DNA from 3 places in the Tumebacillus amylolyticus genome. Region 1 is predicted to be linked to each of the others. Evidence: riboswitches for the same ligand, from Rfam matches in the RefSeq annotation. Region 1 holds a riboswitch; each other region holds the start of a gene.
What was found. A riboswitch is a leader RNA that binds a small molecule or an ion and turns the genes downstream of it on or off. The one in region 1 is predicted to bind cobalamin.
Positions count from the first base shown of each region.

Region 2: another riboswitch for cobalamin. It lies ahead of JJB07_RS05660 (S-layer homology domain-containing protein); the one in region 1 lies ahead of cobT (nicotinate-nucleotide--dimethylbenzimidazole phosphoribosyltransferase).
Region 3: another riboswitch for cobalamin. It lies ahead of JJB07_RS03275 (HoxN/HupN/NixA family nickel/cobalt transporter); the one in region 1 lies ahead of cobT (nicotinate-nucleotide--dimethylbenzimidazole phosphoribosyltransferase).

Region 1 covers NZ_JAEQNB010000001.1:855,059-865,229, forward strand. Annotated here, with positions in the region: gene JJB07_RS03985 (MerR family transcriptional regulator) at 11-922, shown strand; gene JJB07_RS03990 (DUF1722 domain-containing protein) at 923-1,405, shown strand; gene JJB07_RS03995 (DUF4077 domain-containing protein) at 1,526-3,037, shown strand; gene bluB (5,6-dimethylbenzimidazole synthase) at 3,093-3,731, opposite strand; gene JJB07_RS04005 (DUF4097 family beta strand repeat-containing protein) at 3,784-4,707, opposite strand; cobalamin riboswitch at 4,805-4,986, shown strand; gene cobT (nicotinate-nucleotide--dimethylbenzimidazole phosphoribosyltransferase) at 5,078-6,112, shown strand; cobalamin riboswitch at 6,161-6,348, shown strand; gene cobJ (precorrin-3B C(17)-methyltransferase) at 6,517-8,232, shown strand; gene JJB07_RS04020 (sirohydrochlorin chelatase) at 8,250-9,191, shown strand; gene cobK (precorrin-6A reductase) at 9,188-9,973, shown strand; gene JJB07_RS04030 (precorrin-8X methylmutase) at 9,963-10,171, shown strand, end outside.
Region 2 covers NZ_JAEQNB010000001.1:1,214,570-1,224,740, forward strand. Annotated here, with positions in the region: gene JJB07_RS05625 (NAD-dependent succinate-semialdehyde dehydrogenase) at 1-618, shown strand, start outside; gene JJB07_RS05630 (metallophosphoesterase) at 674-1,501, opposite strand; gene JJB07_RS05635 (DUF402 domain-containing protein) at 1,599-2,117, shown strand; gene JJB07_RS05640 (hypothetical protein) at 2,172-2,630, shown strand; gene JJB07_RS05645 (hypothetical protein) at 2,758-3,318, shown strand; gene fabL (enoyl-[acyl-carrier-protein] reductase FabL) at 3,486-4,244, shown strand; gene JJB07_RS05655 (hypothetical protein) at 4,282-4,650, shown strand; cobalamin riboswitch at 4,711-4,902, shown strand; gene JJB07_RS05660 (S-layer homology domain-containing protein) at 5,013-6,323, shown strand; gene JJB07_RS05665 (DUF4430 domain-containing protein) at 6,414-7,697, shown strand; gene JJB07_RS05670 (energy-coupling factor transporter transmembrane component T) at 7,694-8,611, shown strand; gene JJB07_RS05675 (ABC transporter ATP-binding protein) at 8,598-10,171, shown strand, end outside.
Region 3 covers NZ_JAEQNB010000001.1:693,197-703,367, forward strand. Annotated here, with positions in the region: gene JJB07_RS03265 (hybrid non-ribosomal peptide synthetase/type I polyketide synthase) at 1-5,412, shown strand, start outside; gene JJB07_RS03270 (HpcH/HpaI aldolase family protein) at 5,453-6,220, shown strand; cobalamin riboswitch at 6,259-6,456, shown strand; gene JJB07_RS03275 (HoxN/HupN/NixA family nickel/cobalt transporter) at 6,607-7,401, shown strand; gene JJB07_RS03280 (HoxN/HupN/NixA family nickel/cobalt transporter) at 7,439-8,230, shown strand; gene JJB07_RS24165 (hypothetical protein) at 8,253-8,387, opposite strand; gene JJB07_RS03285 (MFS transporter) at 8,575-9,792, shown strand; gene JJB07_RS03290 (EcsC family protein) at 9,831-10,171, opposite strand, start outside.

The DNA.
Region 1 (10,171 bases):
ACGTGGGATCATGTATAACATAAAATCGGTCTCCAAATTGCTCGACATGCCGCCTGTGACGATCCGAGCGTGGGAGCGGCGGTACAACGTCGTCTCACCGATTCGGTCGGAATCGGGACATCGGCTGTACACGGAACAGGACATCGAAGACCTGCGCTGGTTGAAAGTGCAGACGGAGGAGAAGGGCGTCAACATCTCGCAAGCGGTGAAGTTGCTGGAGAAGATCCGGGAGCAACGCCAAGGAGTTCCCAAGGAGCCCGAGCACGGCGAATTTCGTGTCGGCGAGAGTTACGAGTCCCTTCGCGAGCGGTTGTACGAAGCGTTGACGACGTTTGACGTCGAGCGGGCCAACCAGTTGATGAGCTTGGCGTTTTCGATGTTTCATTTTGAAGATGTGTTTCACGATGTGCTGGCACCGCTGCTTCATCGGATCGGCGATGAGTGGGAGAATCACAAAGTCACGGTGGCTCAGGAGCACTTTGCGAGCTTGTTCGTGAAGCAGAAGTTCTCGCAGTTTTTCAACGTGTTCGGAGTGAATCCCGCCATGCCGAAAGTGTTGGCGTTCTGCCCGTCGGGGGAGCAGCATGAGATCGGGCTGTTGTTGTTCACGCTGTTTTTGCGACGACACGGGGTGGAGGTTATTTATTTAGGAACGAACACGCCCAACGAAGGGTTGGAGTTGTTGATTGAACGTCACCACATCGAGTATGCGTCCCTGTCGCTGACAGACCCGAAGTTGTTGCCGGGTGTGGAAACGATGATCGCCACCTTGCAAGGGGTCTTCCCGCAACTCCAATTCGTGCTCGGCGGGCCGGGTTTCCAAGAGGTGAGCGAAGCGTTTCGACCCTTGCTCCTCGGCGGTGAGTTGGGGACGTGGAACTCTTGGTTCAAATCTCTCGTGAAGCGGGGGGAGAATGCCTAGATGAAGATCGCAGATGCTGCATTCCGGCAACGCCTCGAAATCCGTCGTGCGCAGGTTCTCCAAGACCTGCGCACTCTCCAAGCCGGAGCCGATACGGTCACGAGGTTAGAAGAACTCTGGTACACTTGCAAATTCGTCGTCCTCGAAGGCGACCCGGCGTCGTACTTCCGAATCCGCGAGCTGTTCAACCGCTACCGCAAGCACGAGATGGAGTTTGCCGAGTTAAAAGACGGCGTGTTTCACGCCTTTTTCACCGCGCTTACCTGTGAGATTGAGGAGACCAATCTCGTCAACTTGCTCACCCACATCTGGGGCTTTCTCAAGAAGCACGTCGACGGAGAAGGAGACCGGGCACAGGCGCTCGACCTCATCGGAACGCTCTCGGCGGGCGATCTATCGGTCGTTCCCACCCTGTATGAACACTTGGATTCTCTGCACTTTAAATACGGAAAAACGAACTTACTTAACCCTAAACTTCAGTAAAAGTCAAAAAGAGGTCCCTTTTTTTCAAAGGGGCCTTTTTTGTTGCAGGAAATTGTCGAGAATTGGCGAATTTTTCGGCTAGAATGGGGTTGTTTCAACAAGATAGAGGAGGACAACAAAGTGTGGAAATGGGTGAAAGAACGCTGTTTTTCGGGTCTTGAACAAATTGAACGACGCAACAGTTTGTTAATGTTCATCATTTGGTTCAGCTATGCGTTGGGGATTGTGGAAATCGCGATGACGGCACCGAATTCGGTGTTTGACATGCCGTATCCGATCTATCTGATCGGTGGGTTTGTGTTGACCGTAACAGGGTCGGTGTTCTCGAATATTAAAAAACTGAGGGATGCATTTAAGTATGTGATCATGACTCTGCTCGTGGGGATGGCAGGGCTGTTGTTCTTCCTGTTCAACCACCATGCGCCGATTTTTCAAATCTTGTATTTCATCCTCGGCGTTTCGGTCCTGTACCTGAACGGCCGAGTGGTTTGGTACACATGGGGGCTCTCGACGCTGTTGACGGTGCTTGGCTACACGGTTGGCAAAGGCATCCTGTTCACGACGAGCTCGATGAACGACCTGCCGACTCAACTCTTGCTCTTGCTGATCACCACGCTTGCACTGTGGGGCGTGGCATCGATTGGACATACGTTGATGGGTCGCTTGGCTTTGGAAGCGGAAGCGACGAAGGAACAAGCGGAGGAACTCAAAGTCACGCAGCAATTGATCGTGGAAACGGTGCAAGAATTGCAAGCGAACTTCTCTCTGCTCCTGCACAACATGACTACCTCGCGCGAATCGTCCGCCGAAATTCGCAACGCGTTCCAAGAAGTCGCCGCCGGCGCGCAATCGCAAGCGGAGAGCATGAACCACTCCATGTTTGAATTGCAGTCGATGGAAGTGGCGATGAAGGAACTCGTCGGGCAAGTGCAAGACGCGGCGGTCAACGTCACGGAAAGCCATGCTCTGTCGCAGGAGAGCCGCCAGACGATCGAGCAGTTCGGCAAGCACATGCGGACGTTGGACGTTGTGATGGCCCAGTCGGTCTCCGTCATTCGCGAGTTGCGCGAACAAGCCAATCACATCAACGAGATCGTGGAAGCGATTACGGGAATTTCCAACCAGACCTCGTTGCTCGCATTGAATGCAAACATCGAAGCGGCTCGTGCGGGGGAGCATGGCCGCGGGTTTGCGATCGTCGCGGACGAAGTGCGCAAGTTGGCCGATCAGTCGCAAACGTCGGCGAAGCGCATCCAAGACATTCTCGCCCGCATCTACGAGCAAGCGGTCACCGTCGAGGAGCAAGTTCTGCGCGGGGAGAGTGTCCAGATCGAGAACGGGACTCGACTCGGGGTCGTCTTGGGTAACGTCAACAATCTCGGCGAGTTCATCACGTCGATCGATACGTTGATGAAGCAATTGCTGCAACGCCAAACGCAGTTCGCGTCCCAAGCGTTGCAAGTCGTCGAGGAAGTCACCACCGCTTCCTCCGTCACCGAACAGACGTCGGCCGCGACGCAAGAAGTGCTGGCTTCCGTCGAGGACGAAGCGATGCGTTTGCACGAATCGATGAAAGCGCTCGACAACGTACAGAAGCAAGTCGAGCGACTGGCTGAGATTCTCAAACACTAGGGGTTTTCACAAAAAGAGACCGTGTTCGCCGGGGGGCGAACACGGTCTTTTTTTCTTACCACGTTTCATGGTGGATCAGGGAATCGAAGTTGGTGCGCTTGGCCCAGCCTGACTCTTCGAGGATCGGACGCTTGGGGTAGTGGTCCGTGTAGCCGAAGGAAAGCAGGGCAACCGGTTCGACGTGCGGCGGGATCGCGAGGATGCGGCGGACGTCGCTTTTTTTGTAAAAAGAGACCCAGCCCATCGCGATGCCCTCGGCGTAGGCGGCGAGCCACATGTTCTGGATCGCGCAGGCGACGGAGAGGATGTCGGTCTCGGGGATCGAGTTTCGGCCGAGCACATGGTCACCGCCTCGTGTCGGATCGCAGGTGATGCAGACGGTCAGCGGCGCTTCGCGCAAGCCTTCGACTTTGAGTTGCAGGAACTTGTCATCGCGTCCTTCGGCGGCGAAGTGGATGGCGAGTGCCCGGCGTTCTTTGTCGGCGGCGAGGGCGAGGGCTTCCTTTTGACTTGACGACGAGATGAGGATGAAGTCCCAGGGTTGCATGAAGCCGACGGACGGCGCATGATGTCCGGCGAGCAGGATGCGTTGGACTTTGTCTTCCTCAAGTTCCGTGGGGGAAAATTTGCGAATGTCGCGGCGGTTGTGGATCGCTTCGTAAACGGCGGCGCGTTGTTCGGGTGTGAAGTTCATGGGAATGATACCTCCTGTTCCCTTGATCTTACCAGATTGTACGCGCGACCCTTTACTTTTTGTGCACGGTCAAATTGCCGGAGACCGTTTCGACGTTGACGGCCGTTGCGCCGGAACCGACGGTGCCTTTGTGCTCGTGGTTGGTATTCGTCATGTTGTTCATGGCAAAGTTGGAGTTGAAATCACCCGACGCGGATTTGTGGTGCAAGTCGAACGACGAATCGTTCGGCAAGTCTACGTTGACATCGCCGGAAGCGGTGTAGGCGGTAAGCGTTGCGCTCAATTTGTCGTAGTCGAGGTTAATGTTGCCCGACATGACGCGGGTTTTGATTTCTCCGGTCAGGCCGCCGAGGTTGATGTCGCCGGATGCGCAGTCCGCGCTGATTTTTTTCCCTGTCAAGCGGTGGCCGGTGATGTTGCCCGATGCCGTTTTCAGATCGAGGGTGGCGGAGGTGTTCTCGACGTTCAAATCACCGGACGCTGTGTCGAGGGCGAGGGTGTCGGATTGGACGTTGGAGACGTCTTGGTTGCCGGAGCCGGTCGAGGAGAGCAAGGCTTTGGCTTTGAGGTCTTGGAGATGGATGTCGCCCGAGGCGGTGTTCACGGTCAGTCGGTCAAAGTCTCTCTGCGGGATCACGACATCGAGAGTTAGGGAATTGGAGCCGAAGTTCCACTGCTGGTCGGGATGGTCGATGAGGATGTGCAGCGTGTCTCCGTTGGTTTGCATCTTGAGACTGTACACATCGGAGCGGCCGTAACCGTGAAAATGTGCCGTCGCTTGGGAGTCCGGTCCGGGGGTGACGTTGACGTTGGCGGCGTATCCCTCGATGTCGATGATTTGGATGCCGGATGTTTCAGTCGATTTGGTTTCCTCGTAGTTCTGGCTGGACATCGTGGGGAGGGCGTAGAAGCCTGCCGCCCCGATGCCAACGACGAGAACGCCCAGCAGGGCGAGGTTGCGTTTCCATTCTTTCATCGCCGATCGCTTCCTCTCAGGGGAGATTGTTGCTGTTATAGACGAGAGGTTGAGGGGGAACCCTTCAAACTTTTTTGACAAAATTTTCGAGGGGGCTTAGAATGGGGGCACAATAGGTGCCTCGTCTGACGAGGTGAAAAGGGAAGCGTGAGACGCGCGGGCCCGCCACTGTGGTCGGGGACTGTCCGAAGCCACTGGCCTTTTTTTCGAGGGCTGGGAAGGCGAGGAATTAGGGATGATCCGACGAGCCAGGAAACCTGCCTATTGGGGAAGAACCTTATTTTGGGTCTGGACAATCCAAGCTTCTTTGCGGAGCTTGGATTTTTTTGCTTGTCCGGGCGAAATTCATTTCGGGGAGAGGATGAGAGAGATGTTGAAAACTGTTGAGGTACAAGTACGAGGTCTGGATGTCGAGGTCATGGAAGAGGCGCGCGGTCGGTGGGATCAATTGACGAAACCGTTGGGCAGTCTCGGAAAATTGGAGGAGATCGGCATCCGGCTTGCAGGTATACAAGGCACGGTGTTGCCGTCCGTTGAACGTCGGGCGGTGGTGGTGATGTGCGGAGACCACGGGGTGACGGCGGAGGGAGTTTCGGCGTATCCATCGGCCGTTACGGGATTGATGATGCAGAATTTCTCGAACGGGCGAGCGGCGGTGAATGTGCTGGCGCGGCAGATGGGCGCAGACGTTCATGTCGTGGATATCGGGAGTGCTTGTGAAGACGACATTCCAAACATCGTGCGGGAAAAAGTGAAACCGGGCACCGACAATATGGCGGTGGGTCCGGCGATGACGCGCGAAGAAGCGGTGCGTGCTCTGGAAGTGGGCATGGGCTTTGCTCGAAAGTTGAGCTCCGAGGGCGTGCAGGTGATTGCGCTCGGCGAGATGGGAATTGGGAACACGACTCCGAGCAGCGCGATTGCCTCTGTGCTGACGAGCCACCCTCTGGCCGAATTGGTCGGGCGCGGGACGGGGATTGAAGAGTCTGTTCTCCCGCACAAGGGCCACGTGATTCAGCGGGCGTTGGAGGTAAACCAACCGAACCCGGACGATGCGGTTGATGTGCTGGCGAAAGTCGGCGGTTTGGAAATCGCCGGGCTTGCGGGCGTGGTGTTGGGAGCTGCATCGGAGGGAGTGGCCGTGCTCGTGGACGGGGTGATTGCAGCGGCGGCGGCGTTGGTTGCGTATCGAGTGGAGCCGAAAGTCGGTCCCTATCTGTTCGCATCGCATCTGTCGCAGGAGCCTGCGCATCGAATTCTCTTGGAGGCGATGGAGTTGTCGCCGATGTTGCATCTTGAGATGCGTTTGGGCGAGGGAACGGGAGCCGTTCTGGCCATGCCGTTGCTTCAATCGGCAACTCGTTTGGTGCAGGAGATGGCGACATTTGCAGACTTGGGTCTGTAGACAGCTAGATTTATTTGGTATATAGTTTTGGAAGACTTCATAGAATTGAATAACAACAAACCACAAGGTGCTCGCGAGAGCTGAAAAGGGAAGCCGGTTAGAGTCCGGCACGGTCCCGCCACTGTATGTGAGGAGCGACCTCCAAGTTGCCACTGTACCCCGTTTTTGGGGAATGGGAAGGCGGAGGAAGCGTTGATTCACAAGTCAGGAGACCTGCCTCTGTGTGTATGTCCATCACTTCTTACGGGAGATAGGAGGTATGGCGGTCACGTGACTTTTGGTTGTTCGTGCGCAGGCTTTGGTGCTGTGTGCGGATGTAGAGAGGATAACGGAGGCGCCTTCCTATCGGGGAAGGCGCCTTTTTTTGTTGCGTTGGTTTGGTTTTTTTGGAGAGGAGAGACGGGATGACGACGAGAGGGAAGTTGCTGGTTATCGGTTTTGGGCCGGGGAGTTTCGATCATATCACCGACCGGGCACGGACGGCGATTCAGGAGTCGGATGTGATCATCGGGTACAACACGTACGTCGATTTGATTCGCGGGCTGTTGACCCATCAAGAAATTGTGCGCACGGGGATGACGGAGGAAGTCTCTCGGGCGATTGAAGCGGTTCGCCAAGCCGAGTTGGGGAAAAAAGTCGCGGTGATCTCTTCGGGAGATGCCGGGGTGTACGGGATGGCCGGGTTGGTGTATGAAGTGTTGATCGAGCAGGGCTGGACGGAAGCGACAGGTGTGGAGGTTGAGGTCATTCCGGGGATTTCGGCGATCAACTCCTGCGCGTCGTTGCTGGGAGCGCCGGTGATGCACGATGCGTGTACGATTTCGCTGAGCGACCATCTGACTCCGTGGGAAGTGATTGCAAAACGAGTGGAGGCCGCCGGGATGGGGGACTTCATCGTGGCGTTGTACAATCCGCGGTCGGGTCGCAGAACGCGGCAGATCGTGGAGACGCAACGGATTCTGTTGAAGTACCGTCCGGCCGAGACGCCGGTGGGCTTGGTGAAAAGTGCGTATCGTGCGAGTCAGCAAGTGGTGCTGACGACGCTCGGCGAGATGTTGGAGCATGACATCGGGATGCTGACGACGGTCATCATCGGGAACACGAGTACGAAAGTGTACGACGGCAAGATGATTACTCCACGGGGTTATCAGCGGAAGTACACGCTGGATCGCGCCGAGCAGCCGATTCGCATGAACGAGCGGTTGAAAGAAGAGCACGAGCCGTGGGCGTTGCACGGCGGGGTTTCGGAGGTGCGCGGGAACAAGCAGGCGGAGAGCATTGTGACTGCGGGTGTTGCAATGACCTCGGGAGTTGCAGTGCCTTCGAGCGCGGTGGCTTTGGCAGAAGCTCCGGTTTCGCGGAGCTCGGCAGCTTTGGCGATGGAGGCTGTGTCGCTTTTGGTGAATCGCGGGGTCTTGGAGACGTCTGTGGTGGAGCGCGACGCACGCGTGCAAGGGGCGCTTTTTTCCCAGCCGTTGATCTTGGAAATTGCGGTGTCGCCGGGCGTCGGCAACAAAAAACTGACGCCTAAGCAAATGGCAGTGATGTTAGACGTGGTCGGGGAGGACGGCGAAGTCGAGTACACCCCGCACCATTACGTGATTCTGCGCGTGCCGACCCGCGACCCGGAGTTCGTCTCCGAAGTACTGACCCACGCCGGCATGATCGTCCAACCCATCGGCGACGTCGTCCAACTTAAAGCCTGCGACTTCTGCAACTTGGAAAAAACGGAGTCCCTCCCGCAAGCGGAAGAACTCCTGCAACGCTTCGGCGGCCTCTCCGTGCCCAAAGAGCTGAAAATCGGCTTCGCAGGTTGCGGCATGGCCTGCTACGGTTCGGTCAACGAAGACATCGCGATGGTCTACCGCCGAGGCAAGTTCGACCTCTTTCTCGGAGGCAAAGCGATCGGACGCAACGCCCACCCGGCGCAACGAGTGGCAGAAGGCTTGGAACCGTCCGAACTGCTCTCCGCCGTCGAAGAGATTCTCGCCACGTACAAAGCCAAGGGACATCCCGACGAGCGCTTCCATAAATTCTTCAAACGGGTCGGTGACGTCGCAGGCTTCCACCACGAAGACTACCAAGCACCGCTCGTCATCGAATCCATCTGCGGAGATTGAGAAAGGGGACGGACTTCATGAGTCATGCAATTCTATTGGTCGGACACGGCAGCCGTGTGCAGGAGGGCAACTCCGAGTTGCTCGCTTTTGCCGGTCGCGTACAGGGTCGTCTCGGGGAGAAGTACCCAATTATCGAGACATGCTTTCTGGAATTGACCACGCCGACGATTCCGCAGGGGATTGCCGCCTGTGTCGAGCGCGGAGCAACACGGGTGACGCTGGTGCCGATCATTTTGTTTGGCGCAGGGCACTCCAAAATTCACATCCCGCATGCGATTGACAACGCACGCGAGCTCTACCCGCACGTTGAATTCTCGTATGGAAAACCGATTGGCGTGCATCCGAAAGCGTTGGACATCTTGACAACGCGTGTAGAAGAAGCGGGGTTGGAGCGGGGTCGTCGTGAGGGCGAGCCGCGGACGGACGAAGCGATTCTCATCGTCGGGCGCGGGAGCAGCGATCCCGATGCGAACAGCGACCTTTTTAAAGTGTCGAGGTTGTTGTGGGAACGGACGCCTGTGAAGCACGTGGAGACTTGCTATATCGGCGTGACCGACCCGAACTTTGAAGACGGGTTGAAACGGTGCTTGGCGTTGGGAGCGAAGCGGGTGTATGTGTTGCCGTACTTCCTCTTTACAGGTGTATTGATCAAGCGAATTGAGGATTTCATGGATGTGTTTCGGACGACGTATCCGCAGGTGGAGTTGCGATTGGCGGAATACTTCGGCTTCCACGACGCGTTGATCGATCTGGTGCAAGAGCGGGCCGAAGAAGCGGCGCAGGGCGATGTGAAGATGAACTGCGACCACTGCCAGTTCAGGCTGATGGCGATGGATGAACATCACCACCATCACGACCATGATCATGAGCACGGACATCACCACCATCATGAGCATGAACACGATCATGACCATCACGATCACGAACCTATTCACGCTCATGAGGAGGCCGTAAAATGATCCTCCATCTCGCCGGAACCTCCGACGCCCGCGAACTCGCGGTCCAATTGCGCGAGTCGGGATTTGACTTGACCGCCTCGGTCGTCACCGACAGCGCGGCTCAATCTCTTCAGGAAGCAGGCGTCCCTGTCCGCGTCGGCCGCTTAACCTCCGACGAAATGGTCGCCTACATCCACGAGCACAAAATCCGTGCCGTCGTCGACGCCGCCCACCCGTTCGCAGAGGAAGCTCACAAAAACGCGATGATCGCCACCGAAACGTGCGGCATCCCCTACCTTCGCTTCGAACGCGAAGCACTCACATTCGCCGACAACCCCCTGCTCCACTACGTCGACGACTACGCCCAAGCAGCAGAAAAAGCGGCTGAACTCGGTGGCAACGTCCTGCTCACCACCGGCAGCAAAACCCTGCAAATCTTCACCCAACGCTTGCTCGGCACCCCCGGCGTGACCCTCTACGCCCGGATGTTGCCCCGCCTCGACAACATGGAAAAATGCGCCGAACTCGGCGTCGAACAAAAACACATCATCGCCATGCAAGGCCCTTTTTCAAAGGAACTCAACATCGCCCTCTACCGCAACTTCGCCATCGACGTCGTGGTGACCAAAGAGAGCGGCAAAGTCGGCGCCGTCGATGACAAAGTGGAATCCGCCCTCGAACTCGGACTCCACATCATCCTCATCGGTCGCCCCGGACTTGCGTACGGCACCGTCTACTCGGACTTCGAACCCCTGCTCCACCATCTAACCCACCTGCGAGGAGAGCTGACTCATGGAATTTAACACCGACTTCAAACCGTTGACCGTCCAACCGCAAGAGATCGAGAGCTTGAGTTTTGAAATCATCACCTCGGAGATCGGCGAGCACCCGTTCACCGACGAGCAATACCCCGTCGTCCAACGCGTCATCCATGCTTCTGCCGACTTCGATCTCGGCCGCAGCCTCGTGTTCCACCGCGAAGCGATCACGGCAGGGATTGC
Region 2 (10,171 bases), 360 kb from region 1:
TCCAAATACCGCAACGCAGGTCAAACTTGCATCTGCACCAACCGCGTCTACGTTCACAAAAACATCGCCGAAGAGTTCGTGAAAGCGGCAGCCGAGGAAGTTCAGAAGCAATTCAAACTCGGCCACGGCCTTGAAAAAGAAACCACCATGGGTCCGCTGATCGACCAACAAGCGCTCGACAAAGCAACTCTGCACGTCGAAGATGCAGTTTCCAAAGGCGCAACCGTCGTCACCGGCGGCAAGCGTCACGGCGAGCAAGGTTACTTCTTCGAACCGACCCTGCTGTCCGGCGTCACCGAAGAGATGCGCATCGCGACCGAAGAAACCTTCGGCCCGGTTGCTCCGGTCTTCACCTTCGAAACGGAGCAAGAAGTTCTGGCGCGTGCCAACAATTCCGACTACGGCCTCGCCGCCTATGTCTACACCAACGATCTCGGCCGTTCGATCCGCATGAGCGAAGGCCTCGAATACGGCATCGTCGGCGTCAACGACCCGATGCCGGCCAACGCCGTGCAAGCACCGTTTGGCGGGATGAAGCAATCCGGTCTCGGTCGCGAAGGCGGTCACTACGGCATGGAGCCGTTCCTCGAAGTGAAGTACATCTCCACCGGCTTCTAAGAAAAAAAGCACGCGGACACTTTCTCCGCGTGCTTCTTTTACATAAAAAAACACCCTACGCCGCGCGCAGAGTGTGTACGGTAATCTCCGGACGAGTGCCCAAGCGAACATTGAAGGCCGCTTGGCCCATGCCGTCCGAGATGTAGACGTTTTTGCCATTGACGATGTGCATGCCCGAGATCACATTCTGTTTCGGGAGTTCGCCCATCGGGAACAATTTAAAAGCGCCCGGGACTTTGAACTGACCGCCGTGCAAGTGGCCGGACAGAAGCAGGTCGACTTTGTGGTGCTCTTCCAAGTGGAGCACGACGTTCGGGTCGTGCGAGAGAACGAGGTTCCACCCGTCCTCGACACCGTGGAAGGAGCGCGGGATGTCCGACTTGCCGAGGCAGAAGTCGTCGATTCCGATAATATTGAGACGCTGTGCTCCAAACTCGATGGAGCCCCACTCGTTGGCGAGCACGCGAATGCCTTTGGCGGAGATCTCCTCCGCCAAGTCGTCGATGCGCTCCCCGAGGTAGTGGTCGTGGTTGCCCCAGACGAGCCAGATGCCGTGCTCCGGCTCGATTTTTTTGATCTCGTCGAGGTACAGCATGAATTTATCGAGGTTGTCGTAGTTGTCGAGATAATCGCCGGTCATCACGATCAAGTCGGCGTTGGCATCGGCGATGATCTTCGCCATGCGCTCCGGTTTGATCGATTGGCGTTCCATGTGCAGATCGGACAGTTGGACGATGCGCAGTTCCGATTTGTCGCCGAGTTGCTCGTCCAGGGTCGTCTCGACGTGGCGGACCACCGGACGGAACGTGTTCCAGTGCGCATACCCGATCAGGGCGGCAACGACGACGGCGACAAGCAGGAGCACAGTCAGAATGATCAACATCGAGATTCACCTTCCTTCGTTTTGGTTGCAAGGGTTAAGTCTATCAGCTCTCTTGGGGGAAAGATAGGGAGAAATCTTGGAGGAGTTGGGAGTCAGGATGAGAGAAGTTTGGATGCAAGCGTACAAGCACGACGGTCGTGAGCACCGTCGTTGGGTCAAGCTCTACGAACTGCCGGGCGAGCGAGGGGTGATGTGGATCGAACCGAACACGGCGGTTGTGGAATCGGACGGCGGGGAGTGGTCGAGCCCGTTTCCCGTCATCTATTGGGTACATCCGGAGAAATGGTACAACGTCGCGATCCTCTGTCGCGAGGAAGGCACAGGCTACTATTGCAACATCGCAAGCCCGATCGAGTATGAGGAAGAGCGCAACCTGTACAAATTCATCGACTATGACGTCGATTTGATCGTCAACGTCGACGGCGTGTACGAAGTGGTCGATGAAGAGGAACTGACAGAGCATGCCCACGCGATGAAGTATCCGTCCGACATCTTGCTCAAAATCGCAGAAGCGACGGCGGAGTTGGTGGCGTTGTTTGAAGCGCAAGAGGGGCCGTTCGACCCCGAGGCGCGGGAGAGATGGACGAGGTTGTGGCACGAGGCGAACGGGGAATAGCAAACCACCTTCTCACAGATACTAGAGGTACTCGTGTGAGAGAGGTGACCATACATGTCAAAACCGATTGTATTGGCGGCATTTCCGAGCTATCAACAAGCTCACGATTCCGTTCAGAACTTGTATCGTGCAGGAATGAATGACTTCACGGTCCTCTACCTGCAGAACAAGGGCGACCAAAACGGGGACGGCATCGAAGGGTTCTACCCGGGCGTCACGCCGTTCATCCAGAACATCGTGTCAGACTCCACGCCGGTTCAAGGCGAGATCGAAGCACCGCAACTCAACGCGTTGCCGGGCACCAACCACCAGCGCACGATGGTGACGGTCGAAGATCGTCTGCGCTCGTACGGCATCCCGGAATCCGCGATCTCCCAAGCTTGCGAACAAGTCCGCAACGGGCACACCCTCGCCGTATTTCGCGACGGCGAGCAATTGGACAACGTTGCGCGCAATTTGAAGGGCGAGACCCCGTATTGCGAGATGGTGGCAGGGGAGACCAAACCGTTTTAAGCACAGAAACAGCTCCGCGATGGCGGGGCTGTTTTTTTCTATAACTTTTCCATATTTATTCCACATCTGATGGGTACCATGAAGTCAAGAGGTCAATCACAACTTGTTGAAAGGTGGACACAACGATATGAAAAACTTTCAAAAACTTCTCGTAGGTACTACCCTTGCCGCAGCATTGGCACTTGGAGGCGGCGCAGCAGCATTCGCCGCGACGGACGACCCGGCAACCACCACCACTCCGGCTCCGAGCGCTGAGCACCACCACAAAGGGGAGCATCAGAAAGTCAAGTTGACCGACCAGCAAAAGCAAGCGATCAAAGACGCGGGCGTCGATTTCAAATCGATGAAAGAGACCAAGAAACAAATGTGGGAAACCCGCAAGTCGATCAAAGAATCGCACCAACAACTTCAAGACCTTGAGAAAAACACCACCGACAAAGCGCTGAAAAAGCAGATCAAATCCGATCTGAAAACCACCGAAGCCGACCTCGCCAAACTCAAAGAACTGCGCACGACCGGCAAAGACCTGCACAAACAACTGCACGATGCGGTCCTTGCGTCCGATTCCGCCAAAATCAAGGAAGTCGCAGCCAAAATCCAAGCACAGAACCAAGACGCGCTGAAACTCATGCAAACCATCGACGCAACGCTTAAAGCGGAACTGACCAAGGCGCAAGGGAAGAACTAAGCTCCTGACTCAACCTCCGACAGCGAGAGAAATAAGCCAACCCCCGTGGCGCGGAGGTTGGCTTTTTTTACGAACGGAAAATGTACTTCCGATCAGGGGAATGATATAATCACCTCGTACATAGAACTCCTAATACCTGATCTTAATTCCTTGGAGGTATACATCACATGTCTTCACTTACCGGCAAGATCGCACTCGTCACCGGAGGCTCCCGCGGCATTGGCCGTTCGATTGCATTGAAACTGGCGGAAGAGGGCGCAGACGTCGTCATCAACTTTTTCCGCAACCGCAAACCGGCGGAAGAAACCAAAGCGATGATCGAATCTCTCGGCCGTCGCTGCCATATCATCAAAGCGAACGTCGGCGACCTCGACAAGCACCAATTGATCTTTGACGAAATCCAAGAAGTGATGGGCGGCCTCGACATCCTCATCTCGAACGCGGCGTCCGGCGTGCAACTTCCGGCGATGGAAGTCGAAGAAAAGCACTGGGACTGGACGCTCAGCATCAATTCCAAAGCGCTGCTCTTCCTCGCGCAAAAAGCAGTCCCGATGATGGAAGCACGCGGCGGCGGCTCCATCGTGGCGATCTCGTCGCTCGGCTCTAAATTCGCGCTGAAAAACTACATCAACGTCGGCACCTCCAAAGCGGCTCTCGAATCGATCGTACGCTACCTCGGCGTGGAACTCGCTCCGAAGAACATCATCGTCAACGCCGTCTCGGGCGCAGCAGTGGACACCGACGCTCTCACGCACTTCCCGAACCGTGAAGAGATGATCCAAGCGGCGGTCGACCGCACCCCGGCAGGTCGCATGATTACGCCGGAAGACCTCGCGAACTCCGTGCTGTTCCTCTGCTCCGAGCAGTCTCGCATGATCGTCGGCCAAACCTTGGTCGTCGACGGCGGCTATTCGTTGATTGGCTAGGAATTATCAGGTAAGATGAAAGGCGAGGTGATTGCTAATGGCAACCGAACAAATTCTGCGTAGCAACGAGTTTATGGTCATCCAATCCGCGATTGCAGCCACGAACTTCGCAATCGGCGCATTTACCGTTGAGTTGAAAGCGCAAGAAGCGATGAAAAACGAAGAGATGATCCCGCGTCTGCAAGGAGCTCTCGCCAAGGCGAAAGAAGACCGCAAGTACGCAATGAGCCTTCTCGACGTGCAACTCGAAGGCAACTTCAACGACGACGCCGACTTCAAGAAAGTTCTCGACCTCGTCTATTCGTACAACTCTTTGATCGACCATTCGCTGATCAACGGTCGTTCCGCATTTCTTCCGCTGGGCGCCGTTCCGTCGATGCGTTTTGAGAAATACGAAGAGCAGTAAGTCAACATCATTTGAAAAAGAGACCAGGCCGCTCGCGGTGCTGGTCTTTTTTTTCGTGGGATGGTACACTAGTTTTGTAATTTCATAGGAATGGTGCCATGAAGTGTAGGGAAAGCGGTGCAAATCCGCTGCAGCCCCCGCTACTGTAAACGGCGACGATCCCGCAAGTACCCATTGTGCCAAGCGGCATGAGAAGGGGCGGAGGTCGGAGGACCCGTGAGCCAGGAGACCTGCTTCAAGGACGGCACTTTTTTTTCGTAGCACCTTCGGAGGGAAGGTTCAGGCGTACATACGAACCTGTTCTCCCGACCGATTGGTTAGGGAGTTTTTTTATTGTTTGGAACTAGAGAGGAGCACAACCAATGAACCGCAACTTCGTCAAAATCGCCGCTTCCACGCTGTTGATCGCTGGCCTGATGGCCCCGTCTCTCAGCGCAGTGGCTGCCACGGATACCAAGGCGCACGTGAAAGTCCGCGTCGTCGGCCCGAACGGGTTTATGAAAACGGAATACCTCGCCGTCGGTGCAGAGTCGTTCAAAAACACCGCGGGCGATACGGTCCAAATGGACAAGCCGACCGTATTGGGCGCACTGGTGGACATCGCGGCGAAGGACTCCATCGATTACACGGCGACCACTTCCCAATTCGGCACCTACGTGAACAAAATCAACGGCGTCGGGGAGAAAACCATCAACAACAACACCGCTTGGCTGTTCTGGGTGAACGGCAAGTCGGTCGATGTCGGGGCGGACCAAGCGGAACTGCATGACGGCGACGAAGTGGTCTGGGGCTTCTCCGACTACACGCAAACGCTGTACCCGAAACTTGAAATCTCTTCGACTCATCCGTTCGTGGGCGACAACTTCACCGTGAAAGTCACCGCGCAGAAGACCACGTACGACGCGAACTGGAACGCAACGACGACCACCGTGCCGGTCGAAGGCGCATCGCTTGCCACCGTCAACAGTGACGAAGCCATTTTTGTCACCGACAAAGACGGCGTGGCGACGGTGAAAGCGTCGGACGCAGGTCTGCTCACCCTCAACCTCGACAAAATCGACCCGGCGACCGGTCTCCCGCTGATCATCCGATCCGGCGACGTGAACGTGCTCGTAGGCAACAAAGACGCGAAGTTCACCGACCTCAACGGCTACGACTGGGCGGCACCGAGCATCCTGAAGCAAGCGCAAGCAGGCATCGTCGTCGGGGACGGGAGTTCGCACTTCGAACCGGGCCGTGCCGTAACCCGTGGCGAACTCGCGAAAATGATCTCGCTGGTCGGCGCTTCGAACGGGGATCTCAACTTCGGCGGCGAGAAGCAATTCTCCGACGTCGCAGCTCGTGATCACTACAACCAATTCATCCAAACGGTCGTGCGCAAAAACATCCTCTCCGGCGACGCGGAAGGCACGTTCCGTTCAAACGACGGGATCACCCGCCAAGAGCTGGCAATCGTCGTGGCACGCTTGGCAGGGCTCTCTCCGGAAACCACCGATACGCTGACGTTCCTCGACAAAGGACAGATCGGCGACTATGCGAAAGGCTACGTGGAAGCGGTCGTGAAGGCCGGTTACATGCACGGCTACTCCGAAGGCTTGTTCTCGCCGCTGGCGTACGCGGACCGTGCCGAAGTCGCTTTGGTGTTGGACTCCATCCATACTTCGAATAACTAGGAATTCCGCACGTATAGCTAAGTGTAGAGTGGAGGCTCGATAGACGAGCCTCACTCTTTTTTCTTGAATGTGAGGAGGTTGTGAACCATCATGAAGATCGCAAGGAGTCTTGGGCTTTTCGTTGCGCTTGCACTGGTCGGCACTGCATGCGGCAAATCATCGTCCGACGCGCAGAAGCCGGACGCTCTGCCCCAACTAGAGGTGCAGACCCCCGTCGTCGATGACAAGAAGCAGGAGGCGGAACCAAAATCCCAAGAGCAACAAGCCACCCCTTCTGAGAAAAACGCCTCGGACACGCAAGCGTCTTCCGAGTCGGGCAAAAACCCGTCTGCGTCGACGGCAAACTCTGCAAGAAGCGGCGGCAATGGCAAGAGCTCCAATGGCGGCACGAGTGGAGCAGGGAGTTCCAATGGTTCCAGCAATGGGAACTCCGCTTCGAACGGGACAACGTCCAATTCGTCCGGCACGAACAGCCAGCCGAGCAACAACTCGACCGGCGCGACGAACGGGAACTTCGAACTCAGCGTCACGGAGTACTTCGGCAACAACTCCGTCTTCAACGAACCGGTAGCCGTCTCGACGGAGCAGAGTCTGCTCGATACGATGCGCGACCATCTCGACATCGAGACGGCGTACGGCGGTTCGTTTGTCAACGGCATCAACGGCACGAAGTCGGGCTATACGAGCAAGTCGATTTTCACCCGCAAGAAGCGCGATTGGTTTTACTATGTCAACGGCAGCGTCTCGCCGGTCGGAGCAGATGCAGTCAAACCGAAACCGGGCGACGCAATTTGGTGGGACTATCACGACTGGTCGGGCGACGGTTCCAGCACGCCGAGCGTCGTGGCCTCCTATCCGCATCCGTTCACGACCGGTTACAACGGAGCGCAACCCGGCACGACGATCTACTTCAGCGGAGATCATGTATCTGACGCGAACCGTCTCGCCAACGCCCTGCGAGGTTTTGGCGCAGGCAACGTCTCCACAGCCGCGTATGCGGACGGCAGTGTCGCGCATCCGTCAACCAATGTGATCGTACTCGGCACATGGAGCGAACTCGGCAACCAGCCGACGATGCAAACGCTGTTCGGCTCGCCGACGCACACGGGCTTGTACGCGAAATTCTCCGGTGACAACGTTCAACTTTTGACCTACCAAGGCAAAAACACCGACCAAACAGGCCTTGGAGCCATCCTCGCCACGGGAAGCAACGGAGGCGGCGGTTCCACTCCGACTTGGTTGGTCATCGGAGCGACGGAAGCGGGTCTCGAGCAAGCCCTCGACATCATGATTGCAAGACCCGGCGACCTGCGCGGCAAAGTCGGCGTCGTCGTCAACGGGAGCAACGTCCTCGCCGTCCCCGTCGCGCAATGAGCCGAAGCGCAGATCGTCACAACTTGCGCGGTCACGCCGCGACGTTGCTTTTTTACCCGTTTCTCATGCTGATGGTCTCCGTGCTGACGTACCATCCGCTGTATTTGGGCACGGAGTTGCTCGTTTTGATATTCGCCCTCGCGCTTCACGGCGGTGTGCGAACGTTTGGACGCACGCTGAAATTTTCGATCCCGATCTTGGTGCTCATCCTCGCCATCAACACCCTGCTGAACAAAAACGGCGCCACCCTGCTCTACAAAGGTCCGACGGTCGCGATCCTCGGACAGATTCGCATCACGTGGGAAGCGCTTGCGTACGGGTTGATCATGGGGCTTCGGATGCTGGTGTTCTTCGCGATCTTCGCCCTCGCGCTGAACTGGCTTTCGGCAGACCGGGCGCTCGGCTTGTCGGCGAAAGTCGCGAAACGCTCCGCCGTCACCGTGATGATGACGACCCGTCTCATTCCGTATCTCACCGAGCAGTCCCACCAGATCGGAGACGTTCTGCGCACGCGGGGTGTGCGGTTTGAGGAAGGCAACCTCCTCTCTCGCCTCGCCGCCCGCCGACCGCTGCTGAACGTCCTGCTGATCTCGTCCCTCGAAGGCTCGTGGCAAGTCGCCGAATCGATGGAAGCCCGCGGGTTTGGGCAAGGCAAACGCACCTCCTACTCGCGGGAACGGTGGAGTCGCATCGATTTGATCATTTGGCTGACGTTCCTCGCCGCCATCGCGCTCGTCGTCTGGTCTTGGTTCACAGCGTGGACGTGGATCGAATTTTACCCGCGCATCCAAACGGTCATGGCAGACGAAGGACCGTGGCCGACGGTATTTCATGCGGTCGCACTGGCACTCCTGCTGGCGTTGCCGCCGCTTTTGCTGAAAAAAAGGAGACGAACTTCCAATGGCACTTCCTGAACTCCGACTCACGAACTTCACCTACTACTACCCGGACGCAGAACGCCCGGCGCTCGACCTCATCAACGGGTCGGTGCGTCAGGGCGAATTTGTGTTGTTGGCGGGGCCGTCCGGTTGCGGCAAGTCGACGCTCTTGCGCGCCTTGAACGGGTTGGTGCCCGAATTTTACGGAGGACGAGTCGGCGGGGAAGTCCGCTATCGGGAAAAGTTGCTCTCCGAATTTGGCAACCGCCGCATCGCAACGCACGTCGGCATGGTGTTTCAAGACCCTGAGCGGCAGTTGGTGATGACCGAAGTCGAGCGCGAAGTGGCATTCGGGTTGGAGAACGCCGAAGTGCCGCCGGCTGAAATGAGACGTCGCGTGGCGGAGGTGTTGAACTTCTTCGACCTCGCGCCGATTCGTCACAAGCGCACCGCCGACCTCTCCGGCGGGGAGAAGCAAAAAGTCGCCATCGCCTCCGTCATGGCGCTTCAACCGGACGTGCTCCTGCTCGATGAGCCGACTTCGCAACTCGATCCCGGCGCGGCGCAAGAGATTCTCGATTTGGTCAAGCGGCTGAACGAAGAGTTGGGTGTAACGGTCGTGTTGGTGGAACAACGTCTCGACCGCGTCATGCATCTCGCCGACCGCGTGGTTTCTCTGTACGAAGGTCGCATCGAATACGACGGGTCGCCGGCCGACTTTGCGCACTTCGCAGCCCTCTCGCGTCCCGAACTGTTGGTGCCCGTCACCAAACTGTTCGTCGAGGCGGGCCGTCCCGAGCGACCGTTGACCGTCAAAGAAGCACGGCAGATCGTGAGGCGAGACGCCGCGTTCCTGCAAGACCAAGACCCTGTGAACGCTGCCCAAAACGGAACTCCCCGTCGAGGACTCTCCTCAAAGCTCGTCCACGTCATGAAAAAAATGTTCGGGGCCAACCTCGACCCTGACGATGTGCTCCTCGAAGCCCGCGACGTGCGGTTCGGGTATCCCGACGGCGAGGAAGTCCTGAAAGGCTTGCGCGTCAAGATCGGTCGCGGGCAGTTCACCGCCTTGCTGGGAGCCAACGGTGCGGGAAAAAGTACGCTGTTCCGCCTCTTTGCAGCACTGAGCCGTCCAACGGAGGGCAAAGTGCTTTTTGCCGGAGTGGATACGCGGGGGCTTGATCCGGCGGAGTTGGCTGGGCAGTTGGGGTATCTGTCTCAGAATCCAAGCGACTATCTGTTCCATGAGACGTTGCGCGAGGAGTGCGAGTTTTCACGGAAACTCATCGGCTTGTCGGTGGGAGATGAAGAAGCGGAGCGCGTGTTGCACGAGGTGGTGGAGAGTCTCGGACTCTTGCCGCATCTGGATCGCAACCCGCGAGATCTCAGTGGGGGAGAGCGGCAACGGGCGGCGTTGGCGACCGTTTTGGTGCAACAGCCGCAAGCTCTGCTCCTCGACGAACCGACACGGGGTTTGGATGCCGGGCAAAAGGACCGTTTGGGCGACTGGTTGACCACGTATGTAGAAGCGGGCGGCACAGTCGTCCTCATCACGCACGACATTGAATTTGCAGCGGAGTATGGAGAGCGGGTCTT
Region 3 (10,171 bases), 160 kb from region 1:
CGTCGACCGGAATTGGTCATCGGCGTCCTCGCCATCTTGAAAGCGGGCGGTGCCTACTTGCCGCTGGACCCGACATATCCCCAAGACCGTTTGACCTACATGGTAGAGGACGCCGAAGTCCGGTTGCTTCTGACTCAAGAGTCTTTGCGCGGACAACTTCCGGCAGAGGGCGTGCAACAAGTCTTCGTGGATGGGGATTCCGCCGCCCTCGAACAGGAGCCGACAGACAACCTCGAATCCTGGTCTACGCCTGACGACCTCGCCTACGTCATCTACACGTCCGGTTCCACAGGCCGTCCGAAGGGTGTGCTGCTTGAACATCGCGGGCTGTCGAATCTCGTGCTGGCACAAATTGAAGCGTTTGAGATTGATTCTGACAGTCGGGTGTTGCAGTTTGCGTCGTTCAGTTTCGACGCGTCTGTTTCTGAAATTTTCACGACGTTGTGCGCGGGCGCAACTCTCTGCTTGGCACCCAAATCGGATGTGATACCGGGTTCTGCGCTGGTCGCGACCCTCAACGAGAACGCCGTTACGGTCGTTACATTGCCCCCCACGGTGTTGGCTCTGTTGCAGCCCGCAGACGTGCCGACTCTGAAAACGGTGGTAACGGCAGGCGAGGCATGCAGTTTGGAATTGGCGAAGCGTTGGGCAGAAGGTCGTCGTTTCGTAAATGCATATGGGCCGACAGAAGCCACGGTCGGTGCGACGTTTGCTCACCTGCACCCGGATACGGATCGCGTGACCATCGGTCGTCCCATCGCAAACGCCAAAGTGTATATTCTCGACACATTCGGGCAACCCACGGCACTGGGTGTCGCAGGGGAGATGTATATCGCCGGGGTAGGTCTTGCCCGCGGCTATCTCGGCCGCCCGGACCTCACCGCAGAACGCTTCCTCCCCGATCCCTTCGGGCAACCGGGGGAGCGCATGTACAAAACGGGCGACTTGGCCCGTTGGCTTCCGGACGGTCGCTTGGAGTTCTTGGGACGTCTCGACCATCAGGTAAAAATTCGCGGGTTCCGCATCGAACTGGGTGAGCTGGAATCGGTCATCGCGGAGTACACAGGCATTCGTGAAGCGCTCGTCGTGGCACGCACGGAGAAAAACGGCGACCAACGTCTGGTCGCCTACGCCATCTCGCACGATGTGACAGGAAGTAGCGTGGCAGACGTAAAAGCCTACGTACAAAGCAAACTGCCTGACTTCATGGTCCCGTCCGCTTTTATCTTCCTAGAAAAATGGCCCCTGACTCCCAATGGCAAGATTGACCGCAAGGCCCTGCCGGCCCCGACGGAGCGCAAGGCTGCGAGCAACACGATCTTGCCGCAAGACCCGCTGGAGCAACAAATTTCCGACATCTGGCAGGACGTTCTCGGACTTAGCGCCGTGGGGATCGACGACAATTTCTTCGAGGTCGGAGGTCATTCTCTCAGCATCGTGCAAATCGAGGTGCGGATAAAAGAAGATCTGGGCCTCTCCGTCCCCACGATGGACCTGTTCCGTTTTCCCACGATCCGTTCGCTTGCCAATCATTTGCGCACCACGCAAAACACGGAAAGCAAACAGACAACGATGCAAAAAAAATCCACACCCAGCCCCACCGACACCGACATCGCCATCATCGGCATGGCAGGCCGTTTTCCGGGCGCCGACAACGTCGATGAATTCTGGAACAACTTGGTCGCAGGTGTAGAGTCCGTTAGAGACTTGTCGGAGAAGCAATTGGTGGCGGCGGGCGTTGACCCAACCCTTTTTCAAGACCCTCGGTATGTGAAGCGCAAGGGCACCTTGGACGGCGTGGAGATGTTCGACGCACCGTTCTTCGGCTTCCCTCCGCGTGAGGCGCAGATGATGGACCCGCAGCAACGCTTGTTCTTGGAAGTGGGCTGGCAGGCGCTTGAGCACGCGGGATACAGCTCGCACTCCTACTCCGGCCGAATCGGCGTCTATGGCGGCACGGGAAGACCGGGCTATCTGCTCCATCATCTCAAGACCAACCCGGAGTCTGCCGCAGAGCTTTTCCAGACGACCATTTTGAATGAAAAAGATTTCCTGTCCACTCGCCTCGCGTACAAACTGAACTTGCGCGGTCCGGCGCTGACGGTGCAAACGGCTTGTTCGACGTCGTTGGTCGCGGTACACATCGCCTGCCAACAACTGCTTCAGGGAGATTGCGACATGGCGATGGCGGGCGGCGTATCCATCGAGGTTCCGCATGGAACGGGGTATCTCTATCAGGAGGGGCACATTTTATCCCCCGATGGTCATTGCCGAGCGTTTGATGCCGATGCTCGCGGCACAGTTCGCGGAAGTGGCGGCGCTGTCGTGGTCTTGAAACGCCTCGCAGATGCAGAAGCCAACGGAGATACAGTCTGGGCTGTGATCAAAGGCTCGGCGATCAACAACGACGGCAGCATGAAAGTGGGCTATACGGCCCCGAGCGTGGACGGGCAAGCTGATGCGATTGAACAGGCGCTTCAACGTGCAGGCGTAGATCCGCGCACGATCGGTTTCGTCGAAGCGCACGGTACGGGCACGCCGCTGGGCGACCCGATTGAAGTGGCGGCCCTCACGCAGACCTATCGAAAGTACACGGCAGATCAGGGCTACTGCTTCCTCGGCTCGGTAAAAACCAACGTCGGGCATCTCGACGCAGCGGCAGGTGTCACAGGCTTGATCAAAGCAGCCCTCGCCCTGCATTACGGCGTCGTTCCGCCCACGCTCCACTTCGAGACGCCCAACCCGAAACTGAGTTTGGAAACCTCCCCGTTTGTCGTGAACAACCAACCGGCGAAGTGGGATCGCTCCCGAACCTCTCCCCGCCGTGCGGCCGTCTCTTCCTTTGGCATTGGCGGGACCAACGCCCACGTCATTTTGGAGGAAGCTCCGGAGCAAACAACCACAAGTTCCGGTCGTCCCCATCACGTGCTGATGCTCTCCGCGAAATCGGAGCGTGCGTTGTCTGCGATGACCGCCAACTTGGAGCAACACTTGCGGGAAAAAACCGATGTGAATCTGGCGGATGTCGCGTACACCCTGCAAGTGGGACGAACTCATTTTCCGCATCGTCAAGCCGTGGTCTGTGACAGCCGTTCCGGGGCGGTGGAAGCTCTGGCGACTCCATCCCAACGCCAAACCGCTGTAGGGATGCCAACCGCCAACTCGCGTGTGGTCTTCCTGTTCCCCGGTCAAGGGTTGCAAAAAGTGAACATGGGACGGGACTTGTACGAATCGGAGCCCGAGTTCCGCGAGTGCGTGGATGCTTGTGCGGAACTTCTGCATCCGTTGCTGGGCCTTGATCTGCGCACGGTGCTCTATCCGGAGCAACAGGACGTCGAGAAGTCTGCGGCACGACTCGCCCAGACCGCCATCACACAACCTGCTCTGTTCGTCGTCGAGTACGCGCTGTCCCGTTTGCTCATGACGTGGGGCGTTCACCCGCAAGCGATGATGGGACACAGCTTGGGGGAGTACGTCGCGGCTTGCTTGGCGGGCGTGATGACCTTGCCCGATGCACTCAAACTGGTCGCCGCTCGCGGGCAATTGGTGCAAAAACTGCCCGGCGGTGCGATGCTTGCCGTCGAGTCCACACCTGAACAACTCCATCCTTTCTTGAAAAAAGGTGTCGATCTTGCGGTGGTCAACGGTCCGCAGGCGTGCGTGCTCGCGGGAACGGTCGAAGCAATGGAAGCTCTGCAAAACGAACTCACAGAGGCGGGCTTGCGTTGGCAAAACGTGCGAACCTCACATGCCTTCCATTCTTCGATGCTCGACCCGATTCTGGACGAGTTCTCGGCTATCGTCAGCGAAATCGATTTGCATGAACCGAAGATTCCCTATGTCACGAACGTCACCGGCACGTGGGTCACTCCGCAAGAAGCGACCGACCCGGCTCATTGGGTTCGGCACATGCGTCAAACGGTGCTTTTTGCAGACGGGCTCCATCCCTTGTTGCAAGAACCGGGAGGCATCGTCTTGGAAGTGGGTCCGGGTCAGGCGTTCACCTCGGTCGTGAAACGTCATCCGAAAAAAGACAACGTGGTCTTGGCCGCCCCGACGCTTGCGACGACTTCGGATTCCTCTGACTACACCACATTGCTCATGACCTTGGGCCGCCTCTGGATCGCGGGACTTACGCCCGAATGGGAGAACCTGTACGCGCATGAAGCTCGGCGGCGTGTGGCGTTGCCCGTATATCCCTTCGACCGCCATCGGTACTGGTTGGAAGCTCGTCCGACTTCTCAGATGCACGGGGAGTGGATGGACGAAGTCGCCGCGACTTCCGAAGCGGAGTACGAGCCGACCCAAGTCGAATACCGCCCCGATCCGAAAGTGATCGGGCCTCGGGACGAGGTGGAGTTGGAACTGGTCAAAGTGTTCGAGGAAGTCTTGGGCATGGCGCCAGTCGGCGTCACCGACAGTTTCTTCGACTTGGGGGGAAGCTCGCTGTCCGCCCTGAGCGTCATGATCCGTCTGGAACAGGTCTTCGGCACCTCGCTCTCCAACGCAGTCTTGCTCGAAAGCCCGACGGTCGAAGCGTTGGCGCAAGTGTTGCGAGCGGGAGGCAAGTCGTCGGGAAGTTCGCGCATGGTGGGAATTCGAACGACGGGCAAGCAAGCGCCGATCTTCTGCATTCATCCCTATGGCGGGCATACGACAGGCTATTTTGAGCTGATCCGTTATCTGGGAGCCGATCAGCCGGTCTACGGCATCCAGTCGAGCGGGTTGCAGGGGGAAGCAGTTCCCTTCACTCGATTTGAAGACATGGCGACCGACTACATTCAATTGATCAAATCGAAGCAGCCGGTCGGTCCCTACACGCTCGTCGGGCACTCGATGGGCGGATGCATTGCGTATGAGATGGCTCAGCAATTGCGGCAAGTGGGAGAAGAGGTTGCCCTGCTGGCCCTCTTGGATTCCCGTGCCCAGAATTTCAGCGTACAACCCCTCTATCGAAACGGCGAATACGGCGAGATGGCAAGCAAAGGCTGGCTCAGTGACGAAGCGGTGATGCTTGGCATCCTGCTTCCGAAGTTGTCGTTGGACTGGGAGCAATTGCGCGGGATTCCGACCGAAGAACACTGGCTCCATGCGCTGGAAGCTGCCAAGAAACAGGGCTTGCTGCCGCTTGGCACCGGGGAAGACCAAATTCGGAACCTGCTCGCCGTAACCCGAGCAAACGATGAAGCGCTGCGCACCTACCAACCGCAGCCGTATCAGGGAGATCTCTTGCTCTTCTGCGGCGAAGACGGTTTCGCCAAGCAGTTCGGGGAACCTGAATTGGGCTGGGGCGACTTGGTTTCCGGGAGATTCGAAGCGGTGCAGGTGCCCGGCAATCACCACAGCATCATGACGGGAACGAACGTCGAGGCCGTCGCACGACATTTGCAAAAACGTCTCCGTGAGTTGTAAACTTGTAAAGATATAGAATCTTTTACAAGCGGGTGATAAAATGACGACCTTCAAACAACAGCTCCTCTCAGGGAATTCTCTCTACGGAACTTGGTTGCGAATTCCCCATCCGACGATTGTTGAAATCATCGGCAGAAGCGGTTTTGACTTCCTCCATCTCGACATGGAGCACGGGCCGATCGGGAACAACGAAGTGGATACGCTGCTCCTCGCCGCGAATGCAACGGGGACTCCGACGCTGGTGCGAGTGCCGCACGTGGACGAATCCTTGATCGGGCGCGTGCTGGACCTTGGAGCTACGGGCGTCATCATCCCGAGAATCAACGGTGCCAAAGACGCGCAGGCTGCGATCTCCGCCGCATTTTTCGCCCCGATGGGTCAGCGCGGGCTCGGGGGAGCCTGTCGGGCCAACGGGTACGGTGCGGTCGGGTTTCAGGAATTTGCAACACAGGCGAACGACACCACCAACCTGATCTTGCAAATCGAGACCAAACAAGCGGTGGAGCGGATCGACGAGATCCTGGAAGTTTCCGCTGCGGCGGTTGATCTGTACTTCATCGGTCCGGCAGACTTGTCGCAATCCCTGGGCGTGCCGGGGCAGTTTGACGACCCGCTCTTGCAAGAAACGATCCAATGGCTGGTCAAGCGCATCAAAAAAAGGGGCAAGGAGATCGGCATCCACCTGCCCCACCCGAGCATGCGCCAACACTACGCAGACTTGGGAATCCGCTACTTCACCTCTTCGTTCGACATCGGAATCGTCTCCGAAGGGGCGAAATCACTGCTCAAGGCGTGCAAGCAGGAATAACGAGGACAACCACGAATAACATATGTAGGAAGATTAACTTCATAGGTCAGCAACGAGGTGCCCTTGTCAATTGAAGCAAGGGGTAACAGGGAATCGGGTGAAAGTCCCGAGCGGTCCCGCCACTGTAACCGAGGAGTTCTCTCTCACGTATGTCACTCAATCCTTCGCGATTGGGGAAGACGAGAGAGCGCGATGATCCGGAAGCCAGGAGACCTACCTACGTTCGCTACACCCAATGTGCCTTCGCGGAAAGGAGTGGTGTGCAATGGAACGACTAGGTTTCTCTGTTTGGGTATCGTCTGTCCAATTGTTCACGTAACCCCATCCGTTTGGATGGGGTTTTTTGTTGTGTCAGATCGAGGGGAAAACAGAGGAGGAACCATACAATGGAAAATTTCTCGTTGCTTGCACTGGTATTCGTACTCGGTTTGCGTCACGGCTTGGACGCAGACCATCTGGCTTGTATTGACGGGTTGACCCGCTATAACTTGCGCCAAGGCAGAAAAACGGCGCGCTGGGTCGGCACCCTGTTCTCATTCGGTCACGGCTTGGTGGTAGCGACGGTCGCCATCATTTTGTCGATGATCTCCAAGGACTTCACGTTCCCCGACTACTTCGATACGATCGTCACTTGGATTTCTGTCGTTTCGCTCGCTTTGATCGGCTGCTTGAACGCGATGAACCTGATTCGAAACCGCTCGGAACAGGCCGATTTTTCCGTTCAGGGGATCAAGGGGAGATTCATCCCGCGTGTCGCCCGCGAAACGACCAACCCGTTCCTGATCATCGGGATCGGGGGGATGTTCGCTCTCGCAGCCGATACGGTTTCTCAGACTTCGGTCTGGGCGCTGGCATCCGGCAATGCGGACGGCTATTTGCCGTATGTACTGGGGCTTACGTTCATGGCGGGGATGATGTTGACCGATACGATCGACTCGTTGGTTGCGTATCGGATGTTGACCCAGTCGGGGAAGCTCGGACGCACCGCTTCCAAAGTGATGGGCTGGGTGATCGTCGCGCTTGCTTTCGGGGTTTCGTTCTATGAGGCGTTTACCTACTTCAATCCGTGGGCGGAGTTGGACTTTGAAGTGGTTGGAGTTGTGATCTTCTGCGCCTTGCTGATTTGCTTTGGCGGCGTTCGTTTGGTGTCGAGTAGGAATACGACGGTCACCAATGAATAGGCTGTAGGCAGAAGGTAGAGGCAGGGAGGAATGGCGAATGGATGCATTTTCATGGCTTGCACTCGTCTTTGTACTCGGTCTCCGGCATGGGCTGGACGCAGATCATCTCGCTTTTATCGATGGGTTGGCACGGCATAACCTGCACTTGGGGCGGAGAATCACGCCTTGGGTGGGGACTTTGTTTTCCTTTGGCCACGGATTGGTGGTGGCAACGGTCGCCGTCATTTTGGCTGAGATTTCTCGGGACTTCACGTATCCCGACTATTTTGACATCATCGGCACGTGGGTCTCGATTGGGTCGCTGGCGCTCGTCGGTGGTTTGAATCTGGTGAATCTGCTTCGAAATTCCTCGGAGCAAACCGACTTCGCCCCGCAGGGAATCAAGGGACGATTCCTACCGCGAGCGGCGCGTGAGACGACCAATCCGTTTTTGATCATCTTGACGGGGGGCGTGTTTGCGCTGGCGGCCGATACGGTCACGCAGACTTCGGTCTGGGCGCTGGCAGCGGGACATGCGGATCAGAGGTTTCTTCCCTTGCTCTTGGGACTTGCGTTTATGGTCGGGATGATGCTGACCGATACGGTCGATTCGCTGGTTGCCTACCGGTTGTTGGCGAAGTCCGGCCGATTCGGTCGAACCGCTTCGAAAGCGATGGGGTGGCTGATCGTCGTGTTGGCGTTCGGGGTGTCTTTTTATGAGTCTTTCACGTGGTTTCATCCTGGGGCGGAGATCGACTTTGAAGTGGTTGGGGTTGTTTTGTTTGCCTTGCTGGCGCTGAGTTTCGGCGGGGTTCGTTGGATCTTGAGAAAAAAGACCGTGCTCCCTTAGTGGAGAGCACGGTCTTTTTTTCTTAGCAACCGCAACCGCCAGTTGCTGCGCCGCCAACTGCGCCGCCGCCGTAACCCGGAACGAGCAAGAAGAACAGAACGAAGATGATCAGAAACACAACCGCCCAACGAGTGTAACCGCCAAATGCACCGTACATGAGATTCCCTCCTCTCAAGTGGTTTTGCTACATTCTATTGAAGAGGAGGGACAAACGGGACGGCGCTTGTCTTGGGTCATCTGCCCAATATTCGGGGCAGTTGCCAAATGGCACCAGACAAGGGATACTGAACCTAACAGCATGGAATCCTTTTTTTACATACAACGAAGAGGAAAGGGGCCGGATCATGGAGAGAATGTCTCTCCTGCGCGAACCGAAGCAACGGAAACTGCTGTTCAGCGCGGGACTTAGCTGGATGTTCGACGCGATGGACGTGGGGATGATCTCGTTTATCGTGGCGGCACTGGCGGTGGAATGGAAGTTGGGCGCGCAGCAGATCGGACTGCTGACCGCGATCAATTCAATTGGGATGGCGGCGGGCGCGGCGGTTGCAGGCGTGCTCGCCGACCGCTACGGACGTCGGGCCGTTCTGGTCTGGACGTTGCTGATCTTCTCCGCCGCAAGCGGCGTGTCCGCACTGGCGGGAAGCTTTGCCATTCTCTGTGTGCTGCGTTTCATCGCAGGCTTTGGCTTGGGAGGTGAGCTTCCTGTCGCATCGACGCTCGTCTCCGAATCGGTGCCGATTCGGGAGCGCGGGCGTGCCGTCGTTCTGCTCGAAAGCTTCTGGGCGGCAGGTTGGATCGTGGCGGCGTTGATCTCGTACTTCGTGATCCCCGACTACGGATGGCGCACGGCGTTTGTGATCTCGGCGATCCCGGCGTTGTACGCGTTGTACGTGAGACAAGCCATCGAAGATTCGCCGCGTTTTACCGAGTTGCAAAGCGAGAGGGTGCCGCTTGGGAAGCGGCTGGCGCTGGTCTGGTCGGCGGAGCACCGCAGATCGACGATCACGCTGTGGATTTTGTGGTTCACCGTGGTGTTCTCCTACTACGGCATGTTCCTCTGGCTGCCCACGATTATGGTCATGAAGGGCCTCACCCTCGTCAAAAGTTTCGAATACGTCCTGATCATGACTCTCGCGCAACTTCCCGGCTATTTCACCGCCGCGTACTTGATCGAGCGATTCGGTCGTAAGTTCGTGCTGGTCACGTACTTGCTCCTGACCGCCGCCAGCGCCGTTTGGATGGCCCTGTCGCTGAGTGCCGGGTCGATGATGGCGGCGGGAATTTGCCTCTCGTTCTTCAACCTCGGGGCTTGGGGCGGGATGTATGCGTACACGCCGGAGTTGTATCCAACCGCCGTTCGTTCCACGGGAGTTGGACTGGCGGCCTCGTTTGGTCGCATCGGCGGCGTCATCGGGCCGTACCTCGTCGGGATGCTGGTCGCGCAAAAAACGGCGCTCACCTCGATCTTCCTGATCTTCTTCGTCGCGATCCTCCTCGGAGCGTTCGCCGTGCTGTTCCTCGGCAAAGAAACCAAGGGAACAGACCCCGACCGCATGTAAAAAAACGGCTGGCCTCCATATGGAGACCAGCCGTTTTTTCATACCATCTCCACCTGCAACCGCTCCAGAATCCGCCGCTTGCGATACATCATACTCGCCGTCTCCGCGAGGTCTTCAATCGTTTTGCGGTTTAGGTACGCCCCGAACACAATCCCGGCGACGGGGATGAGTTGGAACAGTTTCTTCCACCCGAAGTTCTCGGCGTGGATCAAGACCACCTCGCGCCAGCCTTGCAGTTGCGAGAACAACTGACTGCGCTCCTCCGAGAGAATCGCCTGTTTCCCCACATAGTCGGACGAGGAAAATTGCAGCACTTTGATCATGAACACCCGCTCCGATTTGTCCTGCGGGTCGAATCCGTAACACATGCAGACTTCCT